2 regions of the Bacillus sp. UNCCL81 genome follow, and region 1 is predicted to be linked to the other one. Evidence: a T-box and tRNA genes for the amino acid it is inferred to sense, from the RefSeq annotation. Region 1 holds a T-box; the other holds one or more tRNA genes.

What was found. The T-box of region 1 lies ahead of metG (methionine--tRNA ligase). A T-box ahead of a tRNA ligase gene usually reads a tRNA of that ligase, here a tRNA-Met.
Region 2: it encodes a tRNA-Met, which carries the amino acid that the T-box ahead of metG (methionine--tRNA ligase) is inferred to sense. The anticodon was not compared.

The regions. Positions count from the first base shown of each region.
Region 1 covers NZ_FOMF01000007.1:95,729-112,005, reverse strand. Annotated here, with positions in the region: gene BM319_RS16200 (DoxX family protein) at 271-645, shown strand; gene BM319_RS16195 (DUF2935 domain-containing protein) at 990-1,808, shown strand; gene BM319_RS16190 (pentapeptide repeat-containing protein) at 2,426-2,899, opposite strand; T-box leader at 3,099-3,372, shown strand; gene metG (methionine--tRNA ligase) at 3,425-5,062, shown strand; gene BM319_RS16180 (hypothetical protein) at 5,139-5,612, opposite strand; gene BM319_RS16175 (PhzF family phenazine biosynthesis protein) at 5,840-6,730, shown strand; gene BM319_RS16170 (HD domain-containing protein) at 6,749-7,723, shown strand; gene BM319_RS16165 (GNAT family N-acetyltransferase) at 7,781-8,455, shown strand; gene BM319_RS16160 (Na+/H+ antiporter NhaC family protein) at 8,612-9,940, shown strand; gene BM319_RS16155 (hypothetical protein) at 10,015-10,302, opposite strand; gene BM319_RS16150 (DUF1292 domain-containing protein) at 10,624-10,884, shown strand; gene BM319_RS16145 (dicarboxylate/amino acid:cation symporter) at 11,099-12,307, shown strand; gene BM319_RS16140 (aminopeptidase) at 12,467-13,582, opposite strand; gene BM319_RS16135 (DUF948 domain-containing protein) at 13,782-14,279, shown strand; gene ytxJ (bacillithiol system redox-active protein YtxJ) at 14,245-14,574, shown strand; gene BM319_RS16125 (rhodanese-like domain-containing protein) at 14,764-15,153, opposite strand; gene BM319_RS16120 (acetamidase/formamidase family protein) at 15,383-16,277, shown strand, end outside.
Region 2 covers NZ_FOMF01000011.1:119,090-135,366, reverse strand. Annotated here, with positions in the region: gene BM319_RS20490 (SDR family NAD(P)-dependent oxidoreductase) at 1,062-1,844, shown strand; gene BM319_RS20485 (VOC family protein) at 2,009-2,440, opposite strand; gene BM319_RS20480 (hypothetical protein) at 2,718-3,173, shown strand; gene BM319_RS20475 (M20/M25/M40 family metallo-hydrolase) at 3,413-5,023, shown strand; gene BM319_RS25155 (hypothetical protein) at 5,063-5,194, opposite strand; gene BM319_RS20470 (arylamine N-acetyltransferase family protein) at 5,309-6,073, opposite strand; gene BM319_RS20465 (sulfate ABC transporter substrate-binding protein) at 6,515-7,567, shown strand; gene cysT (sulfate ABC transporter permease subunit CysT) at 7,676-8,506, shown strand; gene cysW (sulfate ABC transporter permease subunit CysW) at 8,509-9,390, shown strand; gene BM319_RS20450 (sulfate/molybdate ABC transporter ATP-binding protein) at 9,402-10,484, shown strand; gene ispG (flavodoxin-dependent (E)-4-hydroxy-3-methylbut-2-enyl-diphosphate synthase) at 10,544-11,644, opposite strand; gene yqfZ (protein YqfZ) at 11,762-12,106, opposite strand; gene BM319_RS20435 (DUF1189 domain-containing protein) at 12,224-12,982, opposite strand; tRNA gene BM319_RS20430 (tRNA-Asn) at 13,297-13,371, shown strand; tRNA gene BM319_RS20425 (tRNA-Met) at 13,384-13,460, shown strand; tRNA gene BM319_RS20420 (tRNA-Ser) at 13,473-13,562, shown strand; gene BM319_RS20415 (superoxide dismutase) at 13,787-14,395, shown strand; gene BM319_RS20410 (MFS transporter) at 14,512-15,729, shown strand; gene BM319_RS20405 (peptidoglycan D,D-transpeptidase FtsI family protein) at 15,832-16,277, shown strand, end outside.

The DNA of each region.
Region 1 (16,277 bases):
ATTTATATTGAGAGATATTTAAAATTCATTTATTTAAATTCAAAGTCATTTTTATGGATTTATCTTTAAACAATCTGCCATTTAAGTCGAGTAAGAAAATCAACAATCTACTTTAACAAAAAGAAAGATAAGAAAACTAATTAAGAAACCTCTACCCCTTATTACTGATTTTAATAAACAATCTAATCCAAATTTTAGATTGAATAGTTACTTTTGTAGTAATATGTGCTTTTTTCAATTGCATATATATTAGTAAAGGGGTGATAAAAAATGGATATTTTATCAATTATCTTGCAAATTTTATTAGCTCTTATGTTTTTAATTGCTGGGTTGGCTAAACTTTTTGGTTCAAAAACGAGTGTTGAAAGTTTTAATCACTTGAAATTAGCACAATGGTTCAGAGTAATTACTGGATTAGTAGAATTGGTTGGAGCAGTTGGATTGATTATTGGATTTTGGGAAGAAAGTTGGGTTCCAGCGAGTGGTTTGTTATTAGGAGTTGTGGCAATTGGTGGAATAATATCACATATCCGTGTGAAGGATTCGTTTAAACAAACTTTTACAATATTATTATTAGGTATTATTGCGTTTGTACTTTTATGGATTAATTATTCTGATCTCTCAAGTTTCCCAGGGTTTAATTAATTTGCAATCTATTCATACAGGGATTAATAAGGCGACGACAGAATAACGATTACAGTATTTAAATCAATCTTATATGTAAAAAGGAGCGATTTTAATATTGTATGATATCGTAATTATCTGCGCCGGACTGGCGGAAGCAAGTGCTGCTTTATTTGCAGCAAAAGCTGGTGAAAAAGTTCTAGTTTTCAAATAAATATTTTAGCATTACTTCTATTGAGGTAATGCTTTTTTATATTTTTTTAGTAATCTAATAGCTAATCTACTTAAGAAAGATGTATCAGTAATAATTCATTTTTTCATCAATATATTAGAAAGTGAAATGAATTATGTTAGGAGGGGTCCGATTGTCGGATGCATTTATAGCACGTTCTTTAGATGAGATTATGTTTTGGTCAAGGATTATGAAAGAGCATTCACTATTTCTTAAATTAGGCTTTAATTGTGATGATACTGAGTTAATACAAGAAGCAGATCAATTTTATCAAGTTTTTGAAGCAATAGGAAATAAAGCCCAATCATTTTCGCTTCAAACGGATCCTCAGCAAATTAAACAGTTTAATAGTGAGGTTCATCAAGCTGCTTCGATGATTTGGGCCTATAAGCGGAAAATCCTTAACTTACTCCTTACTTGTAAAATAACTGGAAATAACTTTCCTTTATTAGTTGATCATACTAGTAGGGAAGCGGCTTATTTTGCAAATCGGTTGACTGAATTAAATAATGGTCAACTCCAACCGCTACCTGCTGCAATTATTCAGGAAAATGTTTTCTTTTTAAGAATTATGGCAGACCATGCAAAATTTATCGGACATTTATTAGATCCATCAGAAAGAAAACTAGTAGATCAAGCGAGGGAATTTAGCCATGATTTTGATCAACTTCTCTACCAAGCCGTAGATTTAGAATCAATGAGACCACAATCGGAAACTGTTCCGATACTTGACCAATTCCTTGATGAAAACCGAGTATCGGTAAAATCACTTAGGGATTTTAAGAAAACAGCTCGCGACCTAATAGAAGCTTGTAGAATTAAAAGTATCATTCATCCACTGCTAGCAGACCATGTATTTAGAGAAGCAGATCGATTTTTGCATATAATTGACGCGTTCGAAGCCCAGTTAACAGGGAATGGAAACAGAAATATTGTACTGGACGATCATTAATAACACAGCAAGTTACCATAGAAACGAAAAAGGAATCTGATTAAGATTCTTTTTTTCAGTGTGTTGAAATATAAAATGGTCAATAGGGAACACGGACATTAAATGAACATTTATTAATGATGAAATTATCATTTTTTGGATGTTCTATTTATGGTTTTAAATGTTAATATGTTTGAGCAATTTTATGATTCTAATAACACTAGTAATGTTTTATCAGTAGTTAAAAATTTTATGAGCTAATTTTTAGAAAAGTATATTCAATTGATTAGTATTTAATGTTCGATATTAATTAACCTACAAACTGATTAATAAACAACTGTTAGGTTACTCTAAGTAAAGGTTATTTGATTAGGATTTATTGCATACTTTTTTTGATGAATAAGTTGATTGGAACGGAGGGGTGCTCGACTCCTATGGGATTAGCGGGAAGGCTAAAGAATCTCGCCCCATGGAAAGCGAGCATCCTGTAATGGAAATCAACATCATCCTACTCCTTTTACGAAAATTTGGTAATTTAATAGACAAGGTTTTTATTCAACAGAGTGGAAAAATAATCTGATTAAAGATTCTTTTTTTATTGCGCGTTGAAATTGACTACATCCTTTTTTATGAAATAATTATTTTCTCTGACTATAACTCTTTAACAAATCTTCAATTAAAATGCCATTAATTTTCAATCCTGTTAAATTGCAATTATTGATTTCGACATGACTTAAATCACAGTCGGTAAACTGACTATTTGTTAAATTGCATTTCTCAAATTTAATAGAATTTGAGTAATCGTCAAGATTTAGATTTTCCGGAATGACAATATTGCGGAAGATTGTTCCAGCTAAATGAACATGATTAATAACTAAGTCTCTTAAATTACCATTTGTTATTTTTGTATTAGATAAATTAACATCTGAAATTCGAGTTCCGAATAAATTTACGTCATTCAATTCGAGGTTTCTCATGTTTGCATTTGTAAATTTTGAATTCGCCAAGCTTACATTATTAAAGTCTAAGTTTTCAGCTCTTACTTCATTAAATGTTGAAAAAGACATATCTGTTTTTTGTAACTCAAATAATGCAGTCTTCCAATTTGACATTTCTTCTCCTCCTAAAGCTTTGATAATTGAATATATTTAACTTTATTCCTGAGAATTCCTTCACTCTTAAACATTTTTAATATCGACAAATAATTGAATCAACTTTTAATTTATAACTTATACTATATTAATATCTTTAATCGTTATGAAATAGTTTGACTTTTCAATATGTTTTTTATAAAATCTTTTTAACATTTAAATAAAAGCAATGAAGAGGAAAAGTAGAATAATGTTATTTTTTACAGAGAGCTTCGGTAGCTGAAAAGAAGCAAGAATACTTATTTGAACAATGGCCTCGGAGCTTCGTACTGAACGTATATGTCATATTAGTAGGCTACGACAAGAGTTGGCACTTGTTACCAAAGTCACAGTATATAAGCATTTTTATGCTTTTCGTACTTGCAAAGACAAATGTATGCAAATACTTTGTGAACTAAGGTGGTACCACGTGGATTGTAAACCTCGTCCTTATCTTTTATAGATAGGGGCGAGGTTTTTTGCATTTATAAATTAGGAGGAATTGGAATGGATATTTTTATTGGAGGAGCTTGGCCTTATGCAAATGGATCATTACATTTGGGGCATATTGCAGCTTTATTGCCAGGTGATATTCTAGCTCGATATTTTCGTTTAAAAAAAGCAAATGTATTATACGTTTCAGGAAGTGACTGTAATGGGACACCTATTGCTATTAAAGCGAAACAAGAAAATGTAACCTATATAGAAATTGCAGATCGTTACCATCATGAATTCGAGGATAACTTTAAGAAATTAGGATTTACCTATGATTTTTATACTAGGACAGACGCAGAGCATCATCATAATACTGTACAAGAAATTTTCTTAACTTTATTACAAAATGGGTTAATTTATAAAAAAGAAATTGAACAATGCTATTGTGAAGAATTTGAACAATTCTTACCAGATCGTTATGTAGAAGGAAATTGTCCAAATTGTGGTCAACATGCGCGTGGAGATCAGTGTGATTATTGCTCTGCTATATTAGATCCTTTAGATTTATTAAATAAAACATGTAAGTTATGTGGAAATCCTCCATCCGTAAAAAACACAGAGCACTTTTATTTTTCATTAAGCAAATTACAAGATGAGCTAAAGGAATATCTTGATTTTGCTAAATTGAGTGGAAGCTGGCGTTCGAATGCTATCCAATTAACAGAACGGTATTTAAATGAAGGGCTTCATGACCGAGCAGTATCAAGGGATTTGCCAAATGGAGTAAGCGTACCAGTAAAAGGGTACGAGAAGAAGAAAATTTATGTGTGGATCGAAGCAGTGTCTGGTTATTATTCGGCAAGTAAACAATGGGCACTTAGAACGAATCAAGATGACACTAACTTTTGGAAAAAAGAAACAAAATCATATTATATTCACGGTAAAGACAATATTCCGTTCCATTCAATTATTTGGCCAGCTATTTTAATTGGTTTAAAAAAAGAGGCTCTTCCAACTCATATCGTTTCAAACGAATATTTGACGCTTGAGAAGAAAAAACTGTCCACTAGTAAAAACTGGGCTGTATGGGTACCATATCTAATCGAAAAATATCATCCAGATTCAATACGATATTTTTTAACAATAAATGCTCCAGAAAATAGAGATACTGATTTTTCTTGGAGGGAATTTATTTATAGTCATAATAGTGAACTATTAGGCGCATATGGGAATTTTGTAAATCGTACATTAAAGTTTATTGAAAAATACTATAATGGTGTAGTTCCAGAAGGGGAAATTGAAAAAACAATTAGATTTGATATTAATGGGCTTTATAAGTCTGTTGGTTCGCATATTGAATCGGCTAACTTCAAAAAAGCTATAGAGGAAGTATTTGAATTTATTCGATCTGCAAATAAATATTTTGATGAAGCTGCGCCTTGGAAACAAGTTAAGGAAAATTTGATTGAGTGTCATAACACGATGGTGAGTTGTATATATGCTATTGCAAACCTGGCGCAAATCTTACATCCAATCCTACCTTTTTCGAGTAATGAAATAAAAGAAATGCTAAATTTAGCAAACTTCGAATGGAGGGAAATTTCTCCGGTTTTAGTAAAAATTAACGAAGTAAGGCCCCTTTTTGAAAGAATTGATGTAGGTAAAATAGAGGAAGAATTAGAACTGTTAAATAACCAATCAAAAAAGTAATGAAAAAAGCATTAATAATCAGTGTGATCATTAATGCTTTCCTTAAGGAAAAAATATAAAATAAATGCTGAAGATTTTAATATAGAACGCTGATAAATTCAAAGGCTGTAAATATAAGAGATCCAAAAATAATTGTTGCTCCTGTTGAAGTGAAATATTCATCAGGATCAATGATCACAGATGTTGTATGCCATCCATCAATATCAGGTGTTGCTTCACCAGTTGTACGTGGAGCAAATTTAATATAAAGCATGAGTAATAGAGCAAATAGACCAACAAATGGTGCAGTAGATGAAAATGGCATATCAAAATAAAGTGCAATTAAAAATGATATAAAATATAAAACTATAATTGCTATACTTAACTTTAAGAATTGTTTAAGCCAGTAATTGCGTCGATTGATTGGTTGGTCACGCAATACTTCTTTCATTTTCTGTGCATCTTTGTATCGGAAATATAATCCGACAGGCCATGCAATTAAGAAGCATATTAAGGTAAAGGCTAAGCAAAGTAAAAGTTTTCCTCCGAAAGCTGTAATGAATAATGACATATTTTCCTCCAAAATTTTAATGAATAATATTATTTTATCAAACTTTTAAAATTAAAAATATTGGGAAAATGAACTTTCATATAGAAATTGTAATCGTTTTATTTAATTAGTTTATTAATGTATATTATTAAATAATTGAAGATAAGGCACTATTCTAACAATCTCATAAAATTAGTTTATTTTTAAACTGATAGTAGAGAACTAAGTTACAAAAAAGAGGTGAGAAAATGAAAAATATTACTGTATACCATTATGATGCTTTTAGTAAAAAGCCCAATAAAGGAAATCCAGCTGGAGTCGTTTTAGATTGTGATTCTTTGACTGATTATGAAATGCAGGATATTGCGAAAAAAGTGGGATTTAATGAAACTTCATTTCTATTAAATTCGAAAGTTGCTGATCATAAAATTCGTTATTTTACACCTGGGCATGAAATGGATTTATGTGGTCACGGGACAGTGGCAGTAATATATGCATTAGTAACTAGAGGGCTAATTGAGTTTAAAAGTGAGTTAACGATCGAAACAAAGGCTGGGATTTTGCCGATCAAGATTCATCATTCGAATAATGAAATCTACATAACGATGAAACAAAAAACACCAGAGTTTGTAGAGTTTAAAGGCTCCATTGATGATGTAGCGTCCTCAATTGGTCTTAGTGTAGAAGAAATCGATCAAAGTCTACCAACTCTTTATGGAAGTACTGGTGCCTGGAATTTACTTTTACCGATAAAAAAATTATCTTCGTTTGAAAATATGAAACCTAATAATCTATTTTTTCCTAGTATTTTGACCGAAATTCCAAAAGCGTCCGTTCATCCATTTTGTTTAGAAACATACGATTCAAATGCAGATTTTCATGCTCGCCATTTTTCCTCTGCATTTTCTGGAACGATTGAAGATCCGGTTACAGGTACTGCCTCTGGGATTTTAGGAGCTTATTATGCTAATTATATTCATAATGATGTTATTGATACTCTGGAATTAATTGTTGAACAAGGAACGGAAATTCAGAAAGACGGACGTGTAAAAGTAAATGTAAAAAGAGTAAAGTCGACTTATGATATAGAAATTACTGGAAATGCTGTTTATGTTAAAGAGATGGAATTTCAAATATAAAATGAAGAGGAGTACAGTATGTTTTTGAGCGATGAACTATATGGACAATACAATATTGATCAAGTACTTGTTGAATTAATAAAGACAAAACCAATTCAAAGGTTAAAAAAAATTCATCAAGCTGGTGCTACCTTTTTAGTGGATCAACATTTTAATGGAACTCGATATGGACATTCAATTGGCGTAATGTTGTTAATAAAAAGGTTAGGGGGTTCTGTAAAGGAACAAATTGCTGGATTATTACACGATGTTTCACATACGGCATTTTCTCATGTTATTGATTTTGTTTTTGACTTAAGTGAAGAAAATTATCATGAAACAATCTTTGAAAAAGTAATTTTAGATTCGGAGATCCCTTCTATACTTGAAAAATATCATATCGATATTAAAGAAATTTTTGATATAGATAAATGGGAAATACTTGAAAAAGAGCTTCCGAAGCTATGTGCAGATCGAATAGATTATACCATTAGAGATATGCATACATATTTTGGAACACCTAAAAATGAAATTGAAGCATTTTTAAATTCATTAATTATTGTAAATGGAGAAGTCTGCGTAAACTCTATTGAGATGGCAGAGTGGTTTACAAAGATTTATTATAAGCTTGCTATTGATTATTTTTTAGGTCCGATCAGCATCTATTCTTACGATTCACTTGCAAAGATTATAAAACTTGCATTACAAAAAGAAGTTATTAATTTAAACGATTTATTATTGGATGATATGCAGTTTATGAAATTAATGCAAAAAAGTAATGATAAAGAAATTCTAGAATTAATAAACAGTTTATATGAAAAAGTTGAGCTTGAAGAAAACGATCAGGATTATGATATTCATCGAAAAGGTAAAAGAAGGATTATCGATGTGCCTGTATCATTAGACGGAAAAACTGTTCTACAATCATCTCTTTTATCAGACAACATTGCAAAAATGAATAAGATCGCAATTGAAAAGTCTGAAAAAGGAACATTTGTAAAAATTAAAAGATAGAGTAAAAAGAAATTTGAAGTATGTAAATTAACTAGTTTGAAGCTAGGGGGATTCCTTTTGAAATCAGAGCTAGAACTTATGGAAATGCATATTAACGTATTATTTAAACACAATGAAGTTGGAAAAATAACACAAATAAATGAACCACCATACACAAGCGCACCACGATTTTATATAGGAAGCACCAAAATGGGAAATGTGAAAAGGTTTTTAGATTGTCTTAAAAATGAGGAACTAATTGAATTAGAGAAATCCTTAGACACGGACCCTAGTATACCTTTAGTAAATATCATGCAGATTTTAAGTAAAACTCATCAGATAGATCGTTTATGGATAGGGCCGGCATATGTATTTCAAACAGTTGGCAAAGCATCATCGAAAGCAATAAAAATTACCCAGGCAAATAAACAATTTTTATTACCAAACTTTCCTTATACATATGAGGAGCTAGAATTTAAAGAGCCTTGTTATGCAATTATTGAAAATGACATAGCCGTGTCGATTTGCTGTAGTGCCAGACAATCAGCCGAAGCTGCTGAAGCAAGCGTATATACACTCGAGGATTTTCGTGGGAAAGAGTATGGATTAATCGTTTCAAATGCATGGGCTGCGGACATCCAAGGACAAGGACGAACTGCTTTGTATAGTACCTCTTGGGATAATTATGCATCTCAGGCAGTCGCACGAAAATTAAAATTAGTTCAATATGGAACGGATTTACATTTTAGTTAAAAGCATCTATATTTTAGTGCAAAAGCATTACTTCTAAAGTTGAAGTAGTGCTTTTTAATTGAAATATAAGTGTATTATTAAATGAAAGCTTATATAATTAATGAATGATATTTAATCAATTTAGTGTAATAAATCTGTTTGAAGGAAGGGAAAGTGATGGAGAATCAATTTTCAGTTAAACAGGCAAGTTTCCTAATATTAGTAACTTTGATTGGAATTATTAGTTCCGTCATATTACATATCTCGCTAGTTTTTGGAATTTTACCAGGGTTAATTTTTTTAATTGTATTAAGTTTAAAAAGAGGATATGAAGTTAGAAATATTATGAAGTTAAGCTATCAGGGGATGGGAAAAGTTAAAATTGTTCTCTTTATCTTATTTTTAATTAGCTTTTTACTTCCATCTTGGTATTTATCAGGAACGATCACATCGATGGTTTCGATTACTTTACATGCAATAAATCCACATCACTTTTTTGTGTTTTGTTTTCTAACGACGATGATTTTTTCAATGATTTTGGGTTCGTCGATTGGAACATTGAGTGCCTTAGGAGTTCCTCTTATTAGTAGTGCGATACTACTACATATACCTGTGGAAATATCGGCCGGAGCGGTAATTTCGGGTGCATTTGTTGGTGATCGAACGTCACCTTTTTCAAGCGCACATCAACTTTTAGCTAATATACTTGAAACAACTGTCAAAAAACAAGGTAAAGCGATGCTTTTTACATCAATTACTGCTGTAATCGTAACAATCTTATTTTTCAGCGTAATGGATTTAAAGTTTGCGAATGGAATTACTCAGACACATCACGAAATCGTGAGCAATAAGAATATTTCATTCATTCAATTTATTCCACCGATTTTATTAGTTGTACTTGTTTTATTTCGAATCAATATTATTTACTCGTATGTCATAAGTATTTTGTCTGGAAGTTTAATAGCTTTGTTTAATGGAACCTCTTTTAGTAAAATTGTGAATGCTTTTTGGAACGGAATTAATGGACTTGGTGGAGGGCTAAGTCATATGTATAGCTTGTTATTGTTCATTGCTGTAGCAGGAATTTATAATGCGTTATTGGAGGAGCTTAATATCATTCAGCCTATGTTGGATAAATGGCTTCAAACTTCGACTTCTATGCTATCCGATTCTTTGAAAACAATTGGTGCTACTGCTGTGATATGTGTAATAGCAGGTAACCAAACGATGCCAATTATTTTAACAGGGCGCTCTTTTTTAACGCATTGGTCAAATAAATATAACAAAGAAGAATTGGCTCGGATAATGGCAGATACAACTTTATTATTTCCAGCTATGATCCCTTGGAATGTTCTTGCAATCATGAGCAGTACAGTCATTAATATGAAGTTACATGAGTATTTACCTTATGCAATATTCTTATGGCTTCTTCCATGCTTAACGATTTTCGTCAATGTATTTAAAAAAGTTAAGACATACGAAACGAAGTATGAGGTCAGTTCTTAATTAGGAAAATTGTAATTATAGGGAAAAACATAGAAAAAGAGATAAATAGCTAATATGCTATTTATCTCTTTTTTTCATACAACACTAGCAGACTGTATTTCCTTTAATTGTCTAACAGTAATGCTGTATTTTGTACGTATAGCTTCTAATTCCATAATAGCCACATCAATGTATTCGGGATCGGCATAAATAAAATTAATTTCTTTTAGCTCTAAAAGTTTTTGTAAGCTTCTTAATTCATTATGTAAAAGTTGTGATGGCGTTTCATCAATTAAATGGTTTTTAGTAAAACGTTGAAAGAATGATTTAAAATTGACAGTTTTTTTTCTAGTTTTTTCTTGACCCGTTATTAGTGTTGACATTCAATAATCCTCCCTAAATATAGAAAATATCTACTATTTGAAGACATAGGCTTGTCCAACTTAATAAACTTGAAAGAAACTTAAGAATTGGTTGTTCTAAATCTTATTACAGCGTTGGTAAAAATATTCATGTGAATTTTTAAAAATCAATTTTTTTTACTAAAATCGATTCTCCAGAAAAAGATGGTTTAAAAGTAGAACGATTTAGAAAAGCTTTTAGTGTATTTACAATTTAACGTTTTGCATCATTCTGTTACACTAAAGGAACATAAAGGTTTTTCTTTATGCAAAATGAATTTGAAATAAGTGAGGTCAAGATTTATGGAAAAGATTGAAGTAGGCGAAATTCTTACACTTAGCTATGATGAAGGAGACGAGCAAGATTACGAAGTACTAGGCTCAATTACGATCGAAAGTCATGAATACATAGCAGTAGGTTTACTAGAAGAAGTAGAAAAGGAAAGTGAAGAGGATATTGACGTTTTCTTCCTAAGAGTCGAAGAAGATGGCGAGTTTTACGATATAGAAACAGAAGAAGAGTTTGAAAAAGTTTCAGCTGCTTTTGATGAAGTCTTAAGATAATAAGATCAAAAAAAGTAGGATTAAAGCATTGGAATACGGGCAAAGGTATAGGCAGTATTTCGTAATTTTAATAAAAGAAGAACACTTGTAGATCATACAAAGTGTTCTTTTTTGTATGTTTATGTAGAAAAATGAAGGTTTTATTAAAAATTTGGGGTACAAACTATCAAATTTTCGGTATACTACAAATAGCAATTATATTAGGAGGAAGCTTATGAATTTTTCATTTAGAAATTACGCTTTCCCTTTGATTTTACTAAGTAGTATCATCATAGGTTCAGTCATCGGTTATAATTTTGAAAGCGTAGGAGTTGCCCTTAAGCCAATAGGGGATTTCTTTTTAAACTTATTATTCGTAGTAGTTGTACCGCTTGTATTTTTCTCTGTAGCTTCAAGCTTTGCAAATGGTGGAGGAGAAAAATTCGGTAAGATTATGCGAAATATGTCAGGGGTATTTTTATTTACAGGTATTATTGCAGCGATCATAATGCTTGTTGTTATGAAAGTTTATCCACCTGCACATGGGGTTAATATCCCAATTGTTAAGCCAGATGCAACTGATAAAGTATCAGTAGCGGAGCAAATTGTAAATACATTTACGGTGAATGATTTCTCAGGCTTGTTTTCAAGAAGCAATATGTTAGCAATTATTGTATTTGCTGTATTAGTTGGTTTAGCAACGAATAAAGCTGGCGATAAAGCAGACATTGTTAAAAAATTATTATCAAGTGCTAATGTAGTAATTATGAATATGGTTAACTATATTATGTATCTTGCACCGGTTGGACTTGGAGCTTATTTTGCTTATCTTGTTCCAACATACGGAAAGGAATTACTAGGTTCATATGAGCGAGTTTTCGTTTTATATTATGTAACTGCTATTCTATTTTATTTTATCGTTTATAGTATTATTGCTTATATGGCCGGTGGTAGTTATGGATTTAAAATTTATTGGAAAAATGTATTACCTTCAACGTTAACCTCTTTAGGTACTTGTAGTAGTGCGGCAACTATTCCAACAAATTTCGAGTCAGCTGAAAAAATGGGCGTATCTAAAAACATTAGAGAGACCGTTATTCCATTAGCTAGTGCATTACACAAAGATGGATCTGTTATGGGTGGAGTAGTAAAAATTGCCTTTGCCTTTGGTGTATTTGGAATGAATTTCTCCGGTTTGAATATTTATCTTGTAACAATTGGTATTGCTTTACTAGTAGGTATGGTAATGGGAGCAATTCCGAATGGTGGAATGATCGGGGAAATGTTAATTCTTTCTCTGTTTGGATTACCGGTAGAATCATTACCAATTCTTGCGGCAATTAGTACGATAATTGACCCACCTGCAACAATGTTAAATGCGACAGGTGATTTATCTGTAAGCATGTTAGTTGAGAGATTGACTAACGGGAAAAAGGCTGCTTAAAAAACGAAGACTGGGAATCTCCCAGTCTTTTATTCTTGTAAGAGTATTTTCCTTGTCTTCTATTTTTCAAGTTTCAGTCATAATACCGCCATTTACATGGAATCATATCAATAGATACAAAAAAACACATAGCTTAATATGTGTTCTTTTTTCTAAAGATTATTTTAAGTTTTCAGGGTTTAATCCTTTTAATTCTTCGATTACGAAAAGACCATCTTTACGGATTAAAACGTCATCGAAATAGATTTCTCCTCCACCATATTCAGGACGTTGGATACATACCATGTCCCAGTGGATATTTGAGTTGTTACCGTTGTAAGCTTCATCATATGCTTGACCTGGTGTGAAGTGGAAGCTTCCATCGATTTTTTCATCGAATAAGATGTCTCCCATTGGGTGTAAGATGTATGGATTTACACCAATTGCGAATTCACCGATAAAGCGTGCACCTTCATCTGTATCAAAGATTTTGTTAATACGCTCAGTGTCGTTAGCAGTTGCTTCAACAATTTTACCTTCTTTGAATTTAAGTTGAACATTTTCAAATGTAAATCCATTGTTAGGAGATGGCGTGTTATAAGAAAGTGTACCATTTACTGAATTACGAACAGGTGCTGTAAATACTTCACCATCGGGAATATTCATTTCACCAGCACATTTAATAGCTGGGATATCTTTAATTGAGAATGTAAGATCAGTTCCAGGACCTTTAATTTGAACTTTATCTGTACGGTTCATTAATTCAACAAGAGCATCCATTGCTTTGTCCATTTTACCGTAATCTAAATTACATACATTAAAATAGAAATCTTCAAATGCTTCAGTGCTCATTTTTGCTGATTGAGCCATTGAATCAGTTGGGTAACGTAGTACAACCCATTTAGTTTTTGGAACGCGAATTGCTCTATGTACTTTTTGGCCTACAGTTTTACCATGGATTTTAGTCTTTTCGTCTGGTACATCAGAAAGTTCATTAATATTAACACCTGAACGTAATCCGATATAAGCATCCATATCTTTCATAACATTTGCTTCGTATTCTGCTACTTTATTAAAGTGTTCTTCAGTAGCACCCATTAATAATGCGCGATCTACTTTATGATCCTTGATTGATACGAAAGGAAAACCACCAGCAGCATATGCTTCTTTAACTAAAGCTGTAACTAATTCAGTTTCTAGCTTAAAGTTTTCAATTAAGATTTTCTCTCCTGGTTGTAATTTTACTGAGTAATTGATTAAGTTTTTAGCTAATTTTGAAATACGTGGATCTTTCATTGAAAATTCCCTCCAATAATTATAACTATATACCTATTGTAAACTATTTAGTCAGTTTTGTTTACTAAAGTATTCTTTTTTTACTAAAGAATTTGAAAACTTGTTTTACGACTAGTTTAGTGTTTGGTAAAATTTGTAGTATAATACCAAATAAGTGATTAAATTTGTGGAAGGCTATGAAGGAAAGGGGTTTTTTCGAATGGATTTAATTTCTATTAGTGCATTAATCGCAGCAGTTGCATTTGTGATCTTAGTTGTATTTATAAGTCGTACTTTATTCCGACTAGAAAGGGTATTTAGAGGTGTAGAGTCTACTATTGCTGAAACACAAAAAGATTTACATAATGTTTGTGTTGAAGCCGTTCAATTAGTACATACTTCGAATCATTTAGCAAATGAGGCTAAAATTTTTGTGAATAATTCGAACGAACTTACGAAAGATATGCGTGAACGTGCAAAATCCCTTGATGTATTAGCTAAATCAGTCGAAGAAGTCGGAGTTACAATCTCAGAAATGAATGAAAAAGTACGAGATACTGCTAATAATGTATCGAATACGGTAAAAGTTAGTACTGAAAAAATGTCCCAATTGGCAAATTGGGGAAATACAGCAATGGATTTATGGGAAAAGTACAAAACGAAGCGTGAGGGAAAAAAGAGAAATGGTAAATCGAATATCAACGATTCAACAGTTTGATGAAATAACTAACAACGAAGAGAAATTTGTATTTTTAAAGCATAGTACAACATGCCCAATTAGTCATGCAGCTTATACTGAATTTTTAGCATTTGCATCTGCATATGAGAATGTACCATTGTATTTTTTACAAGTTCAAGATGACAGAGAATTGTCTAACTATATTGCTGAGAAAACGGCAATAAAACATGAATCTCCTCAATTATTTATTTTTGAAAATGGAGAAGCAGTTTATAATACTTCTCATTTTTCAATTAAGAAAGATTCAATTGAAAATGCTTTACTAAAAAAATAAAAAAACTGCACCTTAAATCGTAACTTAAGGTGCAGTTTTTACGTTGTTTGAAAAATTCATAAACAGTTCGATACTCAGACTGATTGAAAACGTTTGTCTTTCGAGGCGCGAAGTTACCATTGTCGGTAATGAGCACCGCAGGCAGGTGAAGTAACGAAGAAAGCGAGCGTTTGGCGGGCAGTCTGAGAATTATTCTACGTCAAAACCAGCAGCTTTCCACGCAGCAGTACCACCATCAATATATGCTACATCAGTAAATCCCATTTTTTTAAGTAAATATGCTCCTAAAGATGCTTGGCCACCTGCACCACATGTTACAAGAACAGGGCGGTTTCGATCCGCTAACTTAGGCTCGCGTAAATGTTCTGGTAATTCTAAATCTGCACGGATTGGTAGCATGCCAAGTGAGATATTCAAACTGCTTGGTATTAATCCACATGCACCTGCATCAGCTGCGTCTTGAACATCAATTACTAATGTTTCAGGATTAGAATTAATTTTTTCACGAGCATCAGCTGAACTGATTCCTTGTACATTGTCACGTGCTTCTGCAACCATTTGTTTAAAAGTTATTGCCATTATTACTCCTCCAGTATAATGAAATTAGAAATCCCTAATTTTGGAAATCTCAACTATACAATACACCGAAAGTCTTATGCAATTCAAATTGATGGAGAAAATCATATGATTTATAGGAAAAAAGTAATGAAAATTTTAAATTAAAACAAGGGAAATGAAGTTCCGCGCAGAAATTAATTAAAGTTAAATTATTTTTACATAAAATCGAGCGTCGAAAGAAGGAGTAAATATGCCAGAAACATATAAATTTAAAACATCAGATCAGCATTTGCATGCATCTTTTAGTAACGTATATGAACCAATTCAAATCATTCGTTCTGGTGATTCGATTGAATTTGATACGATTGATATCGGGTGGGGGTATTCTCATCAAAATGGAGAAAGAGTAAGATTCAAGTCAAGGGAAAAGGAAGAAGAATGGGGTCATCCTATGATTGGTCCATTTTTTGTAGAAGGTGCTAAACCGGGGATGACACTTGAAATTAAAATAAACGAATTAAAAGCTGGCTGGTATGGCTGGAATTGTGCAGGTGGTAATAAGAATTGGCAAAATAACGCATTAGGTATTTCTGAAGAGCTAGAAGTGACATTAAATTGGTTAATCAATGAAAAAAACAATACAGCGAAGACTAAAATCAGAGATAAGGAAGTTTCAGTACCTGTCGCTCCATTTTTAGGAGTCCTAGGTACAGCTCCTTCTGAATCAGGTGTTCATTCGACTATACCACCGAGATATTGTGGGGGAAATATAGACTGTAAAGAGTTAGTAGAAGGTAGTACATTGTATTTACCTATAGCCGTTGAAGGAGCACTTTTTTCTGCGGGTGATGGACACGCTGCACAAGGAGATGGTGAAGTATCTGGTCAAGCGATCGAATCTCCATTTGATAAAGTGAATCTAACTCTTACAGTAAGAGAGGACATGCAGATTAGTATGCCACGAGCTAACACACCAGCAGGGTGGCTTACATTTGGCTTTGATGAGGACTTAAATATAGCAACTAAAACAGCATTAAATGGCATGGTTGAGTTAATTCAAGAGCTATATGCTATTGAAAAAACAGAGGCTGTTGCTTTAGCTAGTGTTTGTGTTGATTTGAGAATAACTCAAATTGTAAACCATG
Region 2 (16,277 bases), on a different contig from region 1:
AATTTTTTTCATTTTTATTCTCCTTTAGTTACTCAATTTATTATATTCACTAAGAAGATTTTCCTAAGATGATACTACTAACATTAATATATTTTTCCATTTTTAACTATAAGTTTGCAAATTCCTTATTGTACTAATCTGCCATTTTGTTGAATAAAAAAACGAGCTGTGAACAACTCGTGATCTTTAACCAATGCATTGCATTATTTGAATAAGAGTTTCGTAATATCATTCTTAATAATTACTTTTAATTCATCAAATGAATATAGTTTTGAAGAATATGCCTCCAAATCCTCATATGCTTCTTCTAATGATAATGCACACACATTCTAGATAGTAGTTACTTCCAGAATTTGTTAGCATATAATACTCGCCATTGAATTCAAAGTTTTCTATATCATTAATCACTATTTTATTAAAATTTAAGGTCAGAAAAAGTTCATTTATTTCCTTAATTATCATATCCATTTCTTCCAACTCACTCCTAATATCTTATATAACTAAATCAATGAGTTAGTTCAATAACTTTACCTTGCTTTGATAATCCTTTTACTCATTATCAAATTTTTTTGTAATAGTTATAAGGAAAAGGCCAATAATGAGGATAATGATATAAGCTAATAAAGCATACTGATCTGGAACTAGTGATAAAATAAATTTGAATTTAAACTGATAGCTATTGAACCTAGGAACAATACCCCTAATTAAAACTTGTATACTTATAATAAATAAAGCAATTCCTGTTATTCTTATAATCGTATTGATTATAGTTCACTCCTAATTTAAGATAATATAAATAATCAGTTATTGTGTTATCTACTGCCATTTAGTTTCAAAAGAAAATCAAGAATCTGCTTTAACAGAGCAGATTGAAAAGAAACTTGTGAAATAAGTTAAGCATGCTTGCTTATTTTAACATTCTCAGGGCAATATATGATTGTCTTTTTATCTTTTATAAGGTATAGTAAGTTTCATCCCATATGTTTAAATGTTTAAACATATAATCTCAATTAGGATTAATCGATAAATAATATAAGTGTGAACAGTAAGGAGAAAAAATGATGAAGACAAACGAGACCGTATTAATTACAGGGGCATCTGGAGGAATTGGTAAAGAATTAGCTATTTTATTTGCAAAAGATGGATTCGATTTAGTTTTAGTAGCAAGATCGATTGATAATTTAATGAAAGTAAAAAGTGAAATTGAATCAATGTCGAAAGTAAAGATTCAACTATTTTCAAAGGATTTATCTAAGGAAGAGGAAATAGTTTCTTTACAAAAGGAACTAAATGCTAAAAATATACAAATTGATTATTTAGTGAATAATGCTGGGTTTGGATTATTTGGGGAGTTTGCAACTACAAGTTTAGACGAAGAGTTAAACATGATTGATTTAAATATACGTACAGTTACACATCTTACAAAACTGTTTTTAAAAGGGATGATTGAAAGAAATAAAGGTGGAGTAATGAATATTGCATCCACTGCAGCATTTCAACCTGGACCATTAATGGCTGTTTATTATGCTACAAAGTCTTATGTTCTTTCTTTTACTGAAGCACTTTCCAATGAACTGAAAGGAACAAATGTTAATGTAACGGCTGTTTGTCCTGGTGCAACAGAAACTAATTTTGGAAAACGTGCTAATATGCATGAATCAAATTTATTCCAAAGTGGCGTTGGGAATGTAAAAGATGTTGCTAAAGTAGCATATAAGGGATTTAGAGGTGGAAAAACAATTGTGATTCCAGGAATGACGAATAAAATACTAGCAAATTCTGTTCGATTTATGCCAAGAAAATTAGTTACGAACGTTGTAAGGTATATCCAAAGAAGAATATAATTTATCAAAACGACTCAGACATATTTTGCCGAGTCGTTTTTTTGTTGTAAATTATGTATAAATTTCTAACTAAAAATTTTAATTTTTTGGTACCTGGAAGTTTAGAAATATGTAAAATTAAACAAGCAATGTATTCAAGAATAGGTGAGGAATTAATAATAAGATTATTGCTGTCCAGCAGGGTGTGTAAATACTTGGAATAGTACGCCAAATTTGTCTACTACTTTACCGTAACATGGGCTAAATCCAGTATCTTGTAAAGGTAATTCTACTTCGCCACCTTCTGAAAGGCCTTCAAAAAATCGTTTTGAAATTTCAATTTCATTTGTGGAAATACAAATTGTTACTTGGTTTCCACTTTGGAACGGGTAACCAGGATAAGTATCTGAAAGCATTAATACGGATTTTCCGATTTGGATCGTTGCGTGCATAATTAAATTCTTAGCATCAGACGGTATTTTTCCTTCTGAATCGTCTCCAACTTCTCCATAAGTTTGACTAAATAATACCTTTGCATCAAGTGCTTTTTCATAAAAATTGATTGCTTCTTGAGCATTTCCATCCATGATTAAATAAGGGATTAATTCTAATGACATGTCCACTTCACTCCTTAATTTGAAAGAAATATGACTCAAATATTCTGAACGCCTGTCTATCCAGTACCATATTCTATTCTATCCATATCTAAATTATAAAATAAAGAACATACGTTTGCAATATGGGCTTTATAAAAGTTTTTCGACATGAAACGGGAACTTTTGTTCTTTTTTTTATTAATTTATCTGTTAAATAGAGGGGAATTGTCTCTATTGTTGAATAGTATGCATTGGGGCAAGATGTTTAATAAACTTATAGCCTAGGAGGCTGAGTGGTTTGCAGGAGCTCAAAAAATATAGAAGAAATGTCTTCATATTATTGTTTGTCATATTTATTTCATTAATAGGACATTTTGCTAAGCCATTGCCAATTGTTAGTAGAAGAATCTTAGAAGGAATTTTTTGGCTTTCCTTAATTAGTTGTTTTGGAATTATTACAAATGGCGTAATAAAGTTTAGCCAAAAAATTGGTAAGTTAGCATACTTTTTTGTTTTGGGGAGTTTAATAAGTGCAATTTTTGCATTTACAATCGAAACTTTAAATACAATAAAAGTTTTATCATTTTATATTTATTATATTTGTCTTTTTGCAAGCTTAATTACAGGTGTAATAGCAATTATAAAAGAAGAAAAAGGGTTAGCAAAATTATCGGGATTTATATTGATGTTCTTATTTGGACTAATTTTTGTGTGTACTTTTATTGTATGGAATATAAATGGTGCTCAATATTAAGCGTCAGACAGCCTGCCAAGCGCTCGTAATTAGATTAAGTTTTAAGGACTACTCTGACAATATACTGCTTTTAATTTTTTCCATCTAGTAATAGATGGTTTTTTATTTTTTATCGTTTCTACTCTTAAAAAAAGGTATTAAGTTACATTTCTAGAATAGGTGAGATATTGATCGAATTACCTATTAACAATCTTAGAGATATTGAAACTTAAACTACAGAATGATTATGGGGGACAGATATGAATAAGATGCTATGGAATTCACCTGAAAACTTGAAAACATTACTTACAGAGCTAGTTAGTTGGAAAAGTATAACGTTAACAGATGGGGAACGGCAATTTCCAATTAATTTATTTAACAAGCTATCTGGTTTGCAATATTTTAAAGACCTACCACATCAACTGAAGTTACATGATTCAGATAAAGGTCGGAAATTTTTAACTGCATTGTATAAAAGGCCAGATATAAAAGATACCATTTGTCTAATCAGTCATTTTGATACGGTAAATACAGAAGAATATGGTGAGCTTGAACATCTGTCTACAAAAATTGAGGATTTAACAAATGCTTTTCATGAACGGTTAAATGAATTTTCGAAAGAAGTTCAAAATGATTTGAATTCTGGTGAATATATATTTGGTCGTGGTTCGATGGATATGAAAATGGGACTTGCGATGCATATGAGTCTTATTGAGAAAGCTAGTATTGAGGAATGGCCAATTAATCTTTTATTATTAACTGTTCCTGACGAAGAGGTAAATTCGGCTGGAATGCGTGACGCGGTCTCAACACTTGTCAATCTACAGGAAGAATATGATTTGAATTTTAAGTTATTTTTAAATGGTGAGCCCGTATTCTCACAAGAACCAGGAGATCCAAAGTATTATATTTACTCTGGTACAATTGGTAAAATTATGCCAGCAGCATTATTTTATGGAAAAGAAACTCATGCTGGGGAACCATTAAGTGGCATAACATCTCCATATATTGCATCTTTTTTAACTAGAAAAATGGAGTGGAATGAGGAGTTTCAAGAGACTGATTTTGGTGAGAAGACTCCGTTACCAGTTACACTACAGCAGAAGGACTTGAGGTTAGAGTATTCGACTCAAACACCTTTTCGTTCATGTGCGCTATACAATGTGTTTTTAATGAAAAGAAATGCTTCTGAGGTTTTTAATTTATTCGAAAAAATAGCACACGAAGCTGCTGAAGAATGTAATTTTGAATATGAAAATATTTGTAAAAGACATAATGTAAATCCAATTGGAAAAGTAAAAGTTATCCAATATACAGACTTGCAGCAATATGCAATAAAAAAGCTCGGCGAAGAATATATGTTGAACCTAAAAAAAGAAATTCATTCGCACAGTGAGTGGGATGATCGTGAGAAGTCCTTTAGAATTGCAGACAATTTAATGATTGAATGTCAGGAGCTTGCACCTGCTATTATCATATTATTTGCGCCACCTTACTATCCAGCAATAAATTCTACTGGAGATGAGTTGGTAGAGCAGTGTATTAAATTTTCTTCTGAGCTTGCTAATAACCAGTTTAATTTACCTGTAAAACGTATTCACTATTTTAATGGAATAAGCGACTTAAGTTATGTTAATTACAGTGATTCGACTGGCGGCTGGACAGCATTCGAGTTGAACACACCTGTATGGGGAGATAGTTATACTTTACCTTTTAGTTTAATGGAAAAATTAAATGCGCCTGTATTAAATATCGGACCGTTCGGAAAAGATGCCCATAAGTTAACGGAGAGATTACATATTAGAAATGCTTTTGAAGAAGTGCCTTATATAGTAGAAGAAGTGATTCATATGATTAGTAAAATGAGATGACATAAAGTAAACCTTCTAAAAAAGAAGGTTTATTTTTATTTAATATTCTATTTCTTCAATATCCTTTGCCTGAGGAAGTGGTTGGTTATTTTTTTGGCTCTGATTTATATTATTTATTTCGTCTTCTCTTCTTTCTCTTATATTGCTGTTTTGCTTTTCGCGATTTTTCAATTTATTTGCTCCCTTCACTTCGATTACAGTTAATTTGTGCAAAATTAACTAATTTATTAGAAGTTTTAGGAGTAAAGGGAGTAAAAGGGAAATATTCAGGTATGGCAAAATCGTTTAACCTTTTATTTCTGCTTTTTGATTAAATAGATTATTAAAAATGGATTGCCACTCATTTTGACTTTTTATTTCAGTTAGACAGATTCTATGATTTTTCGTTACTTTTAATTGGTGATCTGATAATGAAATTCTTCCTTCTTTCGTTAATAAGTTGACGATTTTATATTGGGTGAAAATTGTTTCATTACTAGTTTGGAAGTATAGAAATTGTTCTTCGAATTGTTGGAGCTGTTTTGGGATAGTTGAAATGAAAAGTAAATCCTTCCAAATTCCACTGAATTTTTGAAGTATGAAATTCGAATCGTCTTGTTTAATCATTCGATAGGATCCATTTGAATCTGAGTATTCATAATGGTCACGAAGCAAGAGTGGTTCTAAAAAACCGCCACCAATTCCTACGTCTGCGAGATAGTTTTGATTGTCAATTTTGACTAATATTGATAAATGTGAAAATTCGGGATTCCAACACTGTTTTTCTTCATTCCAAAATTTAGTTGAAATAAATGATACATTGAAACCTAATTCCTGTAGAACTGAAAAAAGTAATGAATTCGTTTCAAAACAAATCCCACCACGCTTACCATTTGCTATTTTTTTCATAATTTCAGAAGGATTCATTGAGAGCGGTATTTGAGAAATAATATCGATATTTTCAAATGGTATTGAAAGTAAGTGGTGTTTATGAATTTGTTTTAATGAGGAATATGAAATTGTTTGGGGTTTATTTAAACGGATGTGTTTAAAATATGACTCAATTAGCATGAAATCCTCCATAAAATTTAATGTAAATAGTAAATATAATGAGTATACAATGAGGATTGTATAAAAAGTTAAAAATAAGAGAAATAATTTAAAATTTTCTAAAATCATAGTTGACACATAGGAATAGTCTGTTTATTATTAAGCTTATATAAAAAATCAATATGGCTGATTGGAAGACCAAAGGCCCTTAACTATTTTCATTAGTTAAGGGTCTTTTTGCACTTTAAAAAGGATAAATTGGCAGCGATGAGGAGTACTCGGCGTAGTGGCCAATTATAGGAATAAAGTATAAGTGCAACTACGTCTCTGCCTTCGCCTAAAAGGCTAGGCAATCGACGAGTTTTCTTTACATTTGTGCCTTAAAGGGGAGATTTTAATGTGTTGAAGTGTAGAGGTGGGTACAAATAAAAATCGGAAAATTGAAATTGAGAGGGGCAGATTATTGTGGGGGCAAAGAAATGGGTTATTAGTTCAGTAGTTGTTGTATTAGCAGTTTCGGGAGTATTGTATGCGACCTTGAAGGATGATAAATCTGAGGCTACTAATACTGAAGCGGCAAATAAAAAAGTGGAATTGTTAAATGTTTCTTATGATCCAACTCGTGAATTATATGAAAATTATAATAAAGCTTTTAGTAAATATTGGGAAAAAGAACATCACCAAACTGTAACAATTAAGCAGTCTCATGGTGGTTCTGGAAAGCAAGCTAGAGCAGTAATCGACGGTTTAGATGCTGATGTAGTTACACTAGCTCTTGGATATGATATTGATTCGATCAATGAAAAGGCACAACTAATATCCCCTAATTGGCAAAAAGAATTTAAATACAATTCAACTCCTTATACATCAACAATTGTTTTTTTAGTAAGGAAAGGAAATCCGAAAAATATTAAGGATTGGGATGATTTAACGAAAAAAGGAGTTCAAGTCATTACTCCAAATCCAAAAACTTCGGGTGGTGCAAGGTGGAATTATTTAGCTGCTTGGGGCTATGCAGACAAAAAATATAATGGCGATGAGAAAAAAGTAAAAGCGTTTATGAAGAAATTATATAAAAACGTTCCAGTATTAGATACTGGTGCACGTGGTTCAACAACTACATTTGTTGAAAAAGGAATTGGAGATGTGTTAATTGCATGGGAAAATGAAGCATTACTTTCAGAGAAGGAATTAGGTGAGGGGAAATATAAAATTGTATATCCTTCGATTAGTATTCTAGCTGAGCCACCTGTTGCGGTTGTTGATAAAAATGTGAAGGAAAAGAAAACCGAAGAAGTAGCAAAGGCGTACTTATCTTATCTTTATAGCAAAGAAGGTCAAAAGATCATCGCCGAAAATTATTATCGTCCAAGAGATAAAGAGATACTCGCTAAATATAGTGAACAATATCCTAGCCTGCCACTGTTAACAATTGATAAAGATTTCGGAGGATGGGGTAAAGCTCAATCGAAGCATTTTGATGATGGTGGAGTATTTGACCAAATTTATCAATAATCACGTAAGTGGAAAATAAGGAGGACATTGGACTTTATTGGGCGTTTTACTAGAGCTTAAGCCAAGTCTTCTTTATTTGATTTTTATTTTAAGGAGGATTGACAAAATTTGTTTAAGAAGCAGAAAAGAATCCTACCTGGATTTGGATTAACATTTGGATTTTCAATATTATATATAAGTTTTTTTATTTTTCTTCCGGTATCGGTGCTGTTTTTGCATTCTTTCGATATAGGTTGGTCAAAATTTATAAAAATTGTTAGTGAACATAGAGTACTAATGTCTTATAAAGTAAGTTTTGGAACTGCCTTTATTGCTGCGATTATTAACGCTGTTTTTGGTTTATTAGTAGCTTGGGTGCTTGTACGTTATCGTTTTCCTGGTAAACGAATTGTAGATGCATTCATTGATTTACCTTTTGCATTACCGACTGCAGTTGCTGGTATTACTTTAACTACATTGTATTCTCCTGATGGTTGGGTTGGTAAATTTTTCTCTTTCAAAATAGCTTATACACCACTTGGGATTATTATAGCTCTTACATTTATCGGGTTACCATTTGTAGTTAGGATGGTTCAACCTGTTCTTGAAAATTTTCAAAAAGATGTTGAGGAAGCAGCAGCAAGTCTAGGTGCAAACCGTTTTCAAATTTTTTGGAAAGTAATTTTTCCGGGGATTTTACCAGCATTATTGACTGGATTTTCTTTAGCATTCGCAAGATCCTTAGGTGAGTATGGGTCTGTCGTGTTTATTTCGGGAAATATGCCAATGAAGACTGAAATTACACCCTTGTTAATTATGACAAAATTAGAGCAATATGATTACTCGGGTGCAACCGCACTTGCTGTTGTGTTATTAGTAACTTCTTTTTTACTCTTATTGATCATTAGTATTTTTCAAAGATACGCAAATCGTGCTTTTGTTCAAGGGGGTAAGGGTTAAGAATGGAAAGAGAATTTAAGATTGTGAGAGAACTAGAAGTGAATGCTAATACTGATAAAAGAGCAAAATTGAACGGCAATACGATTCAGATCATGTTAATTAGTATTGTCATACTTTTTTTAGCGTTATTTTTATTTCTTCCATTAGTTTCAATTTTTATAAAGGCCTTACAAGATGGTTTTGGAGTTTATAAAGAAGCGATTGTAAATGATGAGACGTTAGCAGCAATTAAATTGACGTTTTTGGTAACGATTATTACGTTACCGCTTAATGCAATTTTTGGTGTTTCGATTGCCTGGGCTACAACGAAATTTAATTTTAAAGGAAAAAATATATTAGTAACTTTAATTGAACTACCTTTTGCAGTGTCGCCAGTTGTAGCAGGATTTTTATTTGTTCTATTATTTAGTCCGAATAATGGGATTTTTGGTGGTTGGTTAAAGGAACATAATTTGAAAATCATTTTTTCAACACCTGGAATTGTTTTAGCAACAATTTTTGTCACTTTGCCTTTTGTTGCGAAAGAATTAATTGCGGTTATGCAGGCAACAGGCAGTGCTGAAGAAGAGGCTGCGCTAACTTTGGGTGCGAACGGATGGCATATTTTTTGGAAGGTGACACTTCCGAAAATTAAATGGGGACTTTTGTATGGCGTTATATTATGCAATGCAAGAGCGGTTGGAGAATTTGGTGCTGTATCTGTTGTATCTGGACATATTCGCGGCGAAACAATTACAATGCCACTTCAAATTGAAAATTTATATAATGAGTACCAATTTCCACAAGCATATACAGTTGCGTCACTCATGTCCATTTTTGCGATTCTGACATTAGTTATTAAAAATATTATTGAATGGAAAGTTCTAAAGGAAGAGAAACAATAGGAGAGGATTGTATGTCAATTAAAGTTTCAAATGTAATGAAAAGTTATGAAAATGAAACTGCCTTAAAAGGAATTGATTTAAATATTAAAAAAGGGGAATTAGTTGCTTTATTAGGTCCATCTGGGTCTGGTAAAACAACATTGTTGCGAATCATTGCCGGTTTAGAGAATCCAGATTTGGGTGAAATATTTTTTGAAGATCAGGATGTAGCAAATGTGCAAGTGAAAGAAAGAAATGTAGGATTTGTATTCCAGCATTATGCTTTATTTCAGCACATGACTGTTTTTGAAAATATTGCTTTTGGTTTGAAGGTTAGACCAAGAGCTACACGTCCTTTAAAAAGAAAAATTAATGAGAAAGTGATGGAATTACTATCTTTAGTAAAATTAGAAAGCTTTGCAAATCGATTTCCTTCTCAATTATCTGGTGGCCAAAGACAACGTGTTGCATTAGCAAGAGCATTGGCTGTTGAACCAAGTGTATTATTATTAGATGAACCATTTGGGGCATTGGATGCAAAAGTGAGAAAGGATTTAAGAAGATGGTTACGTAAACTCCATGATGAAATTCATATTACGAGTATATTTGTAACGCATGATCAAGAGGAAGCACTTGAAGTTGCAGATCGAGTTGTCATTATGAATGGCGGGACGATTGAACAAATCGGAACACCTGAGGAAGTTTACCATACACCAGCAAGTCCGTTTGTTTATGATTTTCTTGGCAAAGTAAATTTATTTCATGGAAGGATAAATAAAGGAAGCTTAATAAGTGGAGGATTAGAAATTCCGTTACCAGAATTAGTTGAACATGAACATAAAGAACATAATGAGGTTACCGGTTATGTTCGTCCTCATCAAATTACAATCGAAAAGTTTGAAACAAATCAAACGTCGATCAGTGCAATCGTAACCCATATTCATGCTGTAGGACCAATCGTATATGTGGAGGTTCTACGAGAGGATACAAATGATTATGTTGAAATTGAACTCATGAACGAATTATTTTACGAGCTAAATATTCAACTTGGAGAAAGGGTATTTGTCCGTCCAAATGAATTGAAGGTATTTATTCCTCAAGATTATTCGATCTGACAAGATTAGAAAAGTATAAAAAAGGTTAAGGAGCAATGTCCTTAACCTTTTTGTTATTATTAACCTTTTGCTGCTTCTAGTTCAGCTAGTTTTTCTTTGGCAATGATGTCGATTTCGCGTTTTAGTTCTTCAACCATTGTTGCTTCTGGTACTTTACGTACGATTTCCCCGTGACGGAATAGTAATCCTTCACCACGAGCTCCAGCAATACCGATATCTGCTTCACGTGCTTCACCAGGACCGTTTACTGCACATCCAAGAACGGCAACTTTAATTGGTACTTTTAATGTTGAAATGTATTCTTCAACATCATTCGCAATACTAATTAAGTCAATTTCAATTCGACCACATGTAGGACATGAAATTAATGTCGCAGCATTTGATGATAAACCGAAAGATTTAAGTAATTCTCTTGCAACTTTTACTTCTTCAACTGGATCTGCGCTTAATGAGATACGCATTGTATTTCCGATCCCTTTACTAATGATCGCACCTAAACCAGCGGCACTCTTAACAGTACCAGCAAACAAAGTACCTGATTCAGTAATACCTAAATGTAAAGGATAATCGAATGCTTTTGAAGCTTTTTCATAAGCTTCAATTGCTAGGTTTACATCTGATGCTTTCATCGAAACGATGATGTCATGGAAATCTAAATCTTCAAGGATTTTAATATGATGTAATGCACTTTCAACCATTCCATCAGCAGTTGGGTAACCATATTTCTCTAAGATTCGTTTTTCTAATGAACCAGCATTAACACCGATACGAATCGGAATTCCTTTAGCTTTAGCAGCATTTACTACTGCTTCAACCTTTTCTTTACGACCGATATTACCTGGATTAATTCTTATTTTATCTACTCCGCCTTCAATTGCTTTTAAGGCTAATTTATAATCAAAGTGTATATCTGCAACAAGTGGTATGTTAATTTGTTTTTTAATATCAGCGATTGCATTTGCAGCTCTTTCGTCTGGTACTGCCACTCGAACAATCTGACATCCAGCTTCTTCAAGTCGTTTAATTTCTGCAACTGTTGCTTCAACATCGTGTGTTTTTGTTGTAGTCATACTTTGGATCGAAATTTCATTTGCTCCACCAACAACCACATTACCTACTTTAACTGCACGTGTTTTACTTCTATGTGTAATTTCGTTCACGAGTAACTCGCTCCTTCAAAAATAACTTTATTTCTATTTTGTATAAATCTACATTATCATATTTTCTTCATGATTACTCATTTTATCAACTGGTTCTAAAGAAATATATCACAAATTTTATTTTTGTGGAGAGTAAATTGGGAATTTATATGATTTTCCACTTTGAATTTTAGTAGGTGAAAGACCATTGTTTAATGCACTAAAATCTTTTGTAATTTGGCTAATTGGCTGGTTAAAATCGGGGTTAAGGTCTTCGATAATTCCTAAAACAGTGTCACCGTTTTTAACTTGAATTTTTTCATATTTTGGAAGTGAGATTGATTTTGTTTCAGATTTTGTTTCAGATTTTGTTGCTTTTGCCACTGTAGCAATATGTTTAGTTGGGATCGTCCCTACTTGTAAATCAAAGAATATTATATATGCAAGCAATAAAGAACCAAGTAAAAAAGCTATTTTTTTCATTAATAATCACTCCTTTTGTAGACTATATGCTTGTCCACAACGAATATTCCTATTAGGAGCTTGGACTAATAAATATTTTAGCAAAAAAAAGAAGTGTGAAACACACTTCAGTAAACATTATTTTTTAGTTGGTAAATTTTTAATTGTTAAAGTGTACATAACAACTGTTATTAAAATAAAAATTAATGTTTGGAATGGTATATTGATTTTCAATAATCCTAGCAATAAATAGATAACAGTCGGTAGTGTTAAGCTATATGAAACCATTGCAAAGCGTTGTCTAAAGGGTAAGTGCTTAGTCGACTTAAATAAAGCTGTTAAAAACGCTAATAATGTAGCAACTATAAATATGAAGATACAAGATCCTAAATAAAATAAGAAAAATAATGCGATTAAAAATACTGGAAGAGCTTCTTTTATATTTTTAATAAAATTTGAAACGTCTGCTTTGTTTATTTTTTTAGATTTTAATGAAGGGTAAGGGAAATCTTGCTCGCCTTTATCATTTTTGATAATTACTCTATTTTTTAAAACAACAACAGTAAATTGTTCATTTTTTAATTTTGAAGGAATAACTGTTTCATTTGGATAAAAAGCATATTTATAATCGCCGATATTTCGTTCGAACGGCGTATTATCGTTTATTGATATAGCTCCTTTGTTTAAAGAAATTGAGTGGATATTATCTTTAAGCAAATGAGAAACATTGTTCACCTGAAGCTTCACGTTTTTTTCAAATGAAAAGAAACCCGGAAGAGTATATAAAATTGCAAGTAGGAAAAGAAAAAAGATTGTTTTACCGATTTTTTGGAGTCTATATCTTGATATTGTTTTTGGAGAGTATAAACTAAACCAAAATTGTTTAAATATATTCATAAACTCATCCTTTCTTATTTAATGTTATTTCACTTCCCGAAATTTATTATGTAACTTTCGGGCTATTTTGTATATTATAATCTTTTTTTGGTAATTGAATATTAAACTTTAATTAAAATGATAAGAGTAAATAAGAAGAGTAAGACAATGGTTTTAAGAATTGTATTTAAGCTTGGCTTTAAACCCCTTTAAACCAATTTATTTTCACTAAAAAATAGTTATTATAAATTAATAATAAAAAAATAATAAAAAGTGTTGACGTCTAGTTTGAAACATGGTAAATTAAATATTGTCTTAAGGACAACAAGAATTATTCCGCAGTAGCTCAGTGGTAGAGCACTCGGCTGTTAACCGAGTGGTCGTAGGTTCGAACCCTACCTGCGGAGCCATTTATATATTTTGGCGGTGTAGCTCAGCTGGCTAGAGCGTACGGTTCATACCCGTGAGGTCGTGGGTTCGACTCCCTCCGCCGCTACCAATATTTTATTATGGAGTAATACCCAAGTCCGGCTGAAGGGATCGGTCTTGAAAACCGACAGGGGTGTAACAGCCCGCGGGGGTTCGAATCCCTCTTACTCCTTAATTAGTGAAAAAGTCTTCAACTATCATGTTGAAGACTTTTTTCGTTTTAGTTTTTAAATTAATAAAGGATGATTTTAATGCTTACGGTCCAGAATAATTTTTCTTCCAAAAATTAATCTTTTTTACTTTCTTTCCCTTTTCTGAGCATTACTATTGAAATCTTTCAGTATATTTGATAACTTTAAATTGAAATTCACTATTATCTTTGGGAGGAAATAAAAAATGTCAAAATTTGAATTACCACAATTACCTTATGCTTATGATGCATTAGAGCCACACTTTGATAAAGAAACAATGAATATTCACCACAATCGTCACCACAATACATATGTAACAAACTTAAACGCTGCTTTAGAAGGTAAAGAAGTAGCTGCTTCTTCAATTGAAGAATTAATTTCAAACTTAGATGCACTTCCAGAAGGTATCCGTACAGCTGTACGTAACAATGGTGGTGGACATGCTAACCATAGCTTATTCTGGACTTTATTAACTCCAGAAGGCACTGGCACTCCAGTTGGAGAAGTTGCTGAAGCAATTAACGCTAAATTCGGTAGCTTAGATGAGTTAAAATCTGCTTTCACTCAAGCTGCATTAACTCGTTTCGGTTCTGGTTGGGCATGGTTAGTAGTAAACAATGGTGAGTTAGAAGTGACTAGCACAGCTAACCAAGATTCACCATTAATGGAAGGTAAAACTCCAATCTTAGGTTTAGATGTTTGGGAGCATGCTTACTACTTAAACTACCAAAACAAACGCCCTGACTACGTTGGTGCATTCTGGAATGTAGTTAACTGGGAAAAAGTAGAAGAATTATACCAAGCTGCTAAATAATTTATAAAAAATGAACACTACTTAATTTATTTAAGTAGTGTTTTTTTTTATGTTTAAAAAAGGATAAATTTTCATTTACTCGGAAAACTAGTTCATGAGACAAAGGAGAGTTTATTATGAGTAAGTGGAAATTTTTATTAGGTGACGTAGATTTAAATAAAGATTTAATTCTTTTACTAAGTGTCGGTGGATTGTTTACTCTAGCGACCGCTTTATCTAGCACATTTGTAAATGTTTATTTGTGGAAGCAATCAAATAATTATTTACCAATTGCTTCGTACCAATTTTCGATCGCATTTTTTCAAGCCCTTACATTCGTTATAGCAGGCAGATTAGCTAAAACAATTGATCGAGTAGTCATTTTAAGGGCGGGTATTTCTTTTTTGGCAATATTCTACATAGTCGTTTTACTTTTCGAAACGAAGACATTATTAGCAACAATTTTGATTGGAGCGATTTTAGGAATTGGAAATGGATGTTACTATTTGGCGTTTAACTTATTAACGTTTGAAGTTACTGAACCTGAAACTAGACAATTTTTTAATGGTTTTTTAGGGCTAATTAATTCGTTCACGGGAATGCTTGGCCCATTTATAGCCGGAGCAATTATTTCTTCAATGATTGGAAATAAAGGTTATCATTTTGTGTTTCTTGCTGCTGTTATTTTATTTATATGTGCAGTGGTCTTAAGTTGCTTCTTAGTTAGACGGGAACTTGATAGTGAGTTCAATATTAAGCGTGTCATTCAGGAAAGAAAATTAAATGAAAATTGGCGGAAAGTAACTTATGCTAATTTCTTTCAGGGGATTCGTGAAGGGATTTTTATGTTTGTTATTTCAATTTATATTTTCTTATCAACTGGAAGTGAATTTGCTTTAGGGAAATACGGATTAATTACATCGTTAATTAGTTTTATTACCTATTATATTGTTACAAGAATAATAAAAGAAAATTTTAGAATGAAAGCTATGTTTATTGGTGGTTTTTTACTATTTTGCGCCGTTTTTGTAATCGCTTTTAAAGTTTCGTTTCCTTTATTAATTATTTACGGTGCAATAATTTCTTTAGCATATCCAATCATTTTAGTACCTTACTTATCTTTAACATATGATATAATAGGAAAATCGTATAAGGCCAGGGAATACAGAGTGGAATATATCGTCATACGTGAAGTGTATTTAAATAGCGGTAGAATGTTTTCTATTGCCGTCTTCATTGTGTGTACATCACTATTCCAACCCGAACAAGTTATTCCATTATTAATGTGTTTATTTGGTGCAGGACACTTTTTGGTCTATTTCGTAATGAGGAAATTAGAATATAAGCATGCTTAAGTATTGTCATTAAATTGTCAAAAACTAAGCAGTGATTCCTTTTCCAAATCATTAAAATATTTATATGTAGAATTAGTAATTGTAGAAAAAAGAGGAGAAAAAATGAATAAGCCTAAGAAATATAAAATTACATTACCAACACGACTGAATACACTATTTTTTCTTGTGTTTGTCTTATTTTCTTTTTTAATTCTAAGATTAGGTGTCGTACAAATTGTTAAAGGTGAAGACTATAAATTAGAATTAGAGCGTACAGAAAATATGACGGTCGATCAAGCTGTACCAAGGGGGAAAATTTTAGATCGTAACGGAAAGGTTGTCGTAGATAATACGCCTTTACGTACAATTACGTATACAAGAAAAAAAGGGACAACTTCAGGTGAGTTATTAACAATGGCTACAAAGTTAAAAAGTTACCTAAAGATGCCAACTAATAAAATAACTGAACGAGATAAAAAAGATTATTGGTTATTAACAAATCCTGAAGATGCAAAAAAATTAGTATCAAAAGAAGAAGATAAAACATTAAAAGCTCAAAATAAAGATGA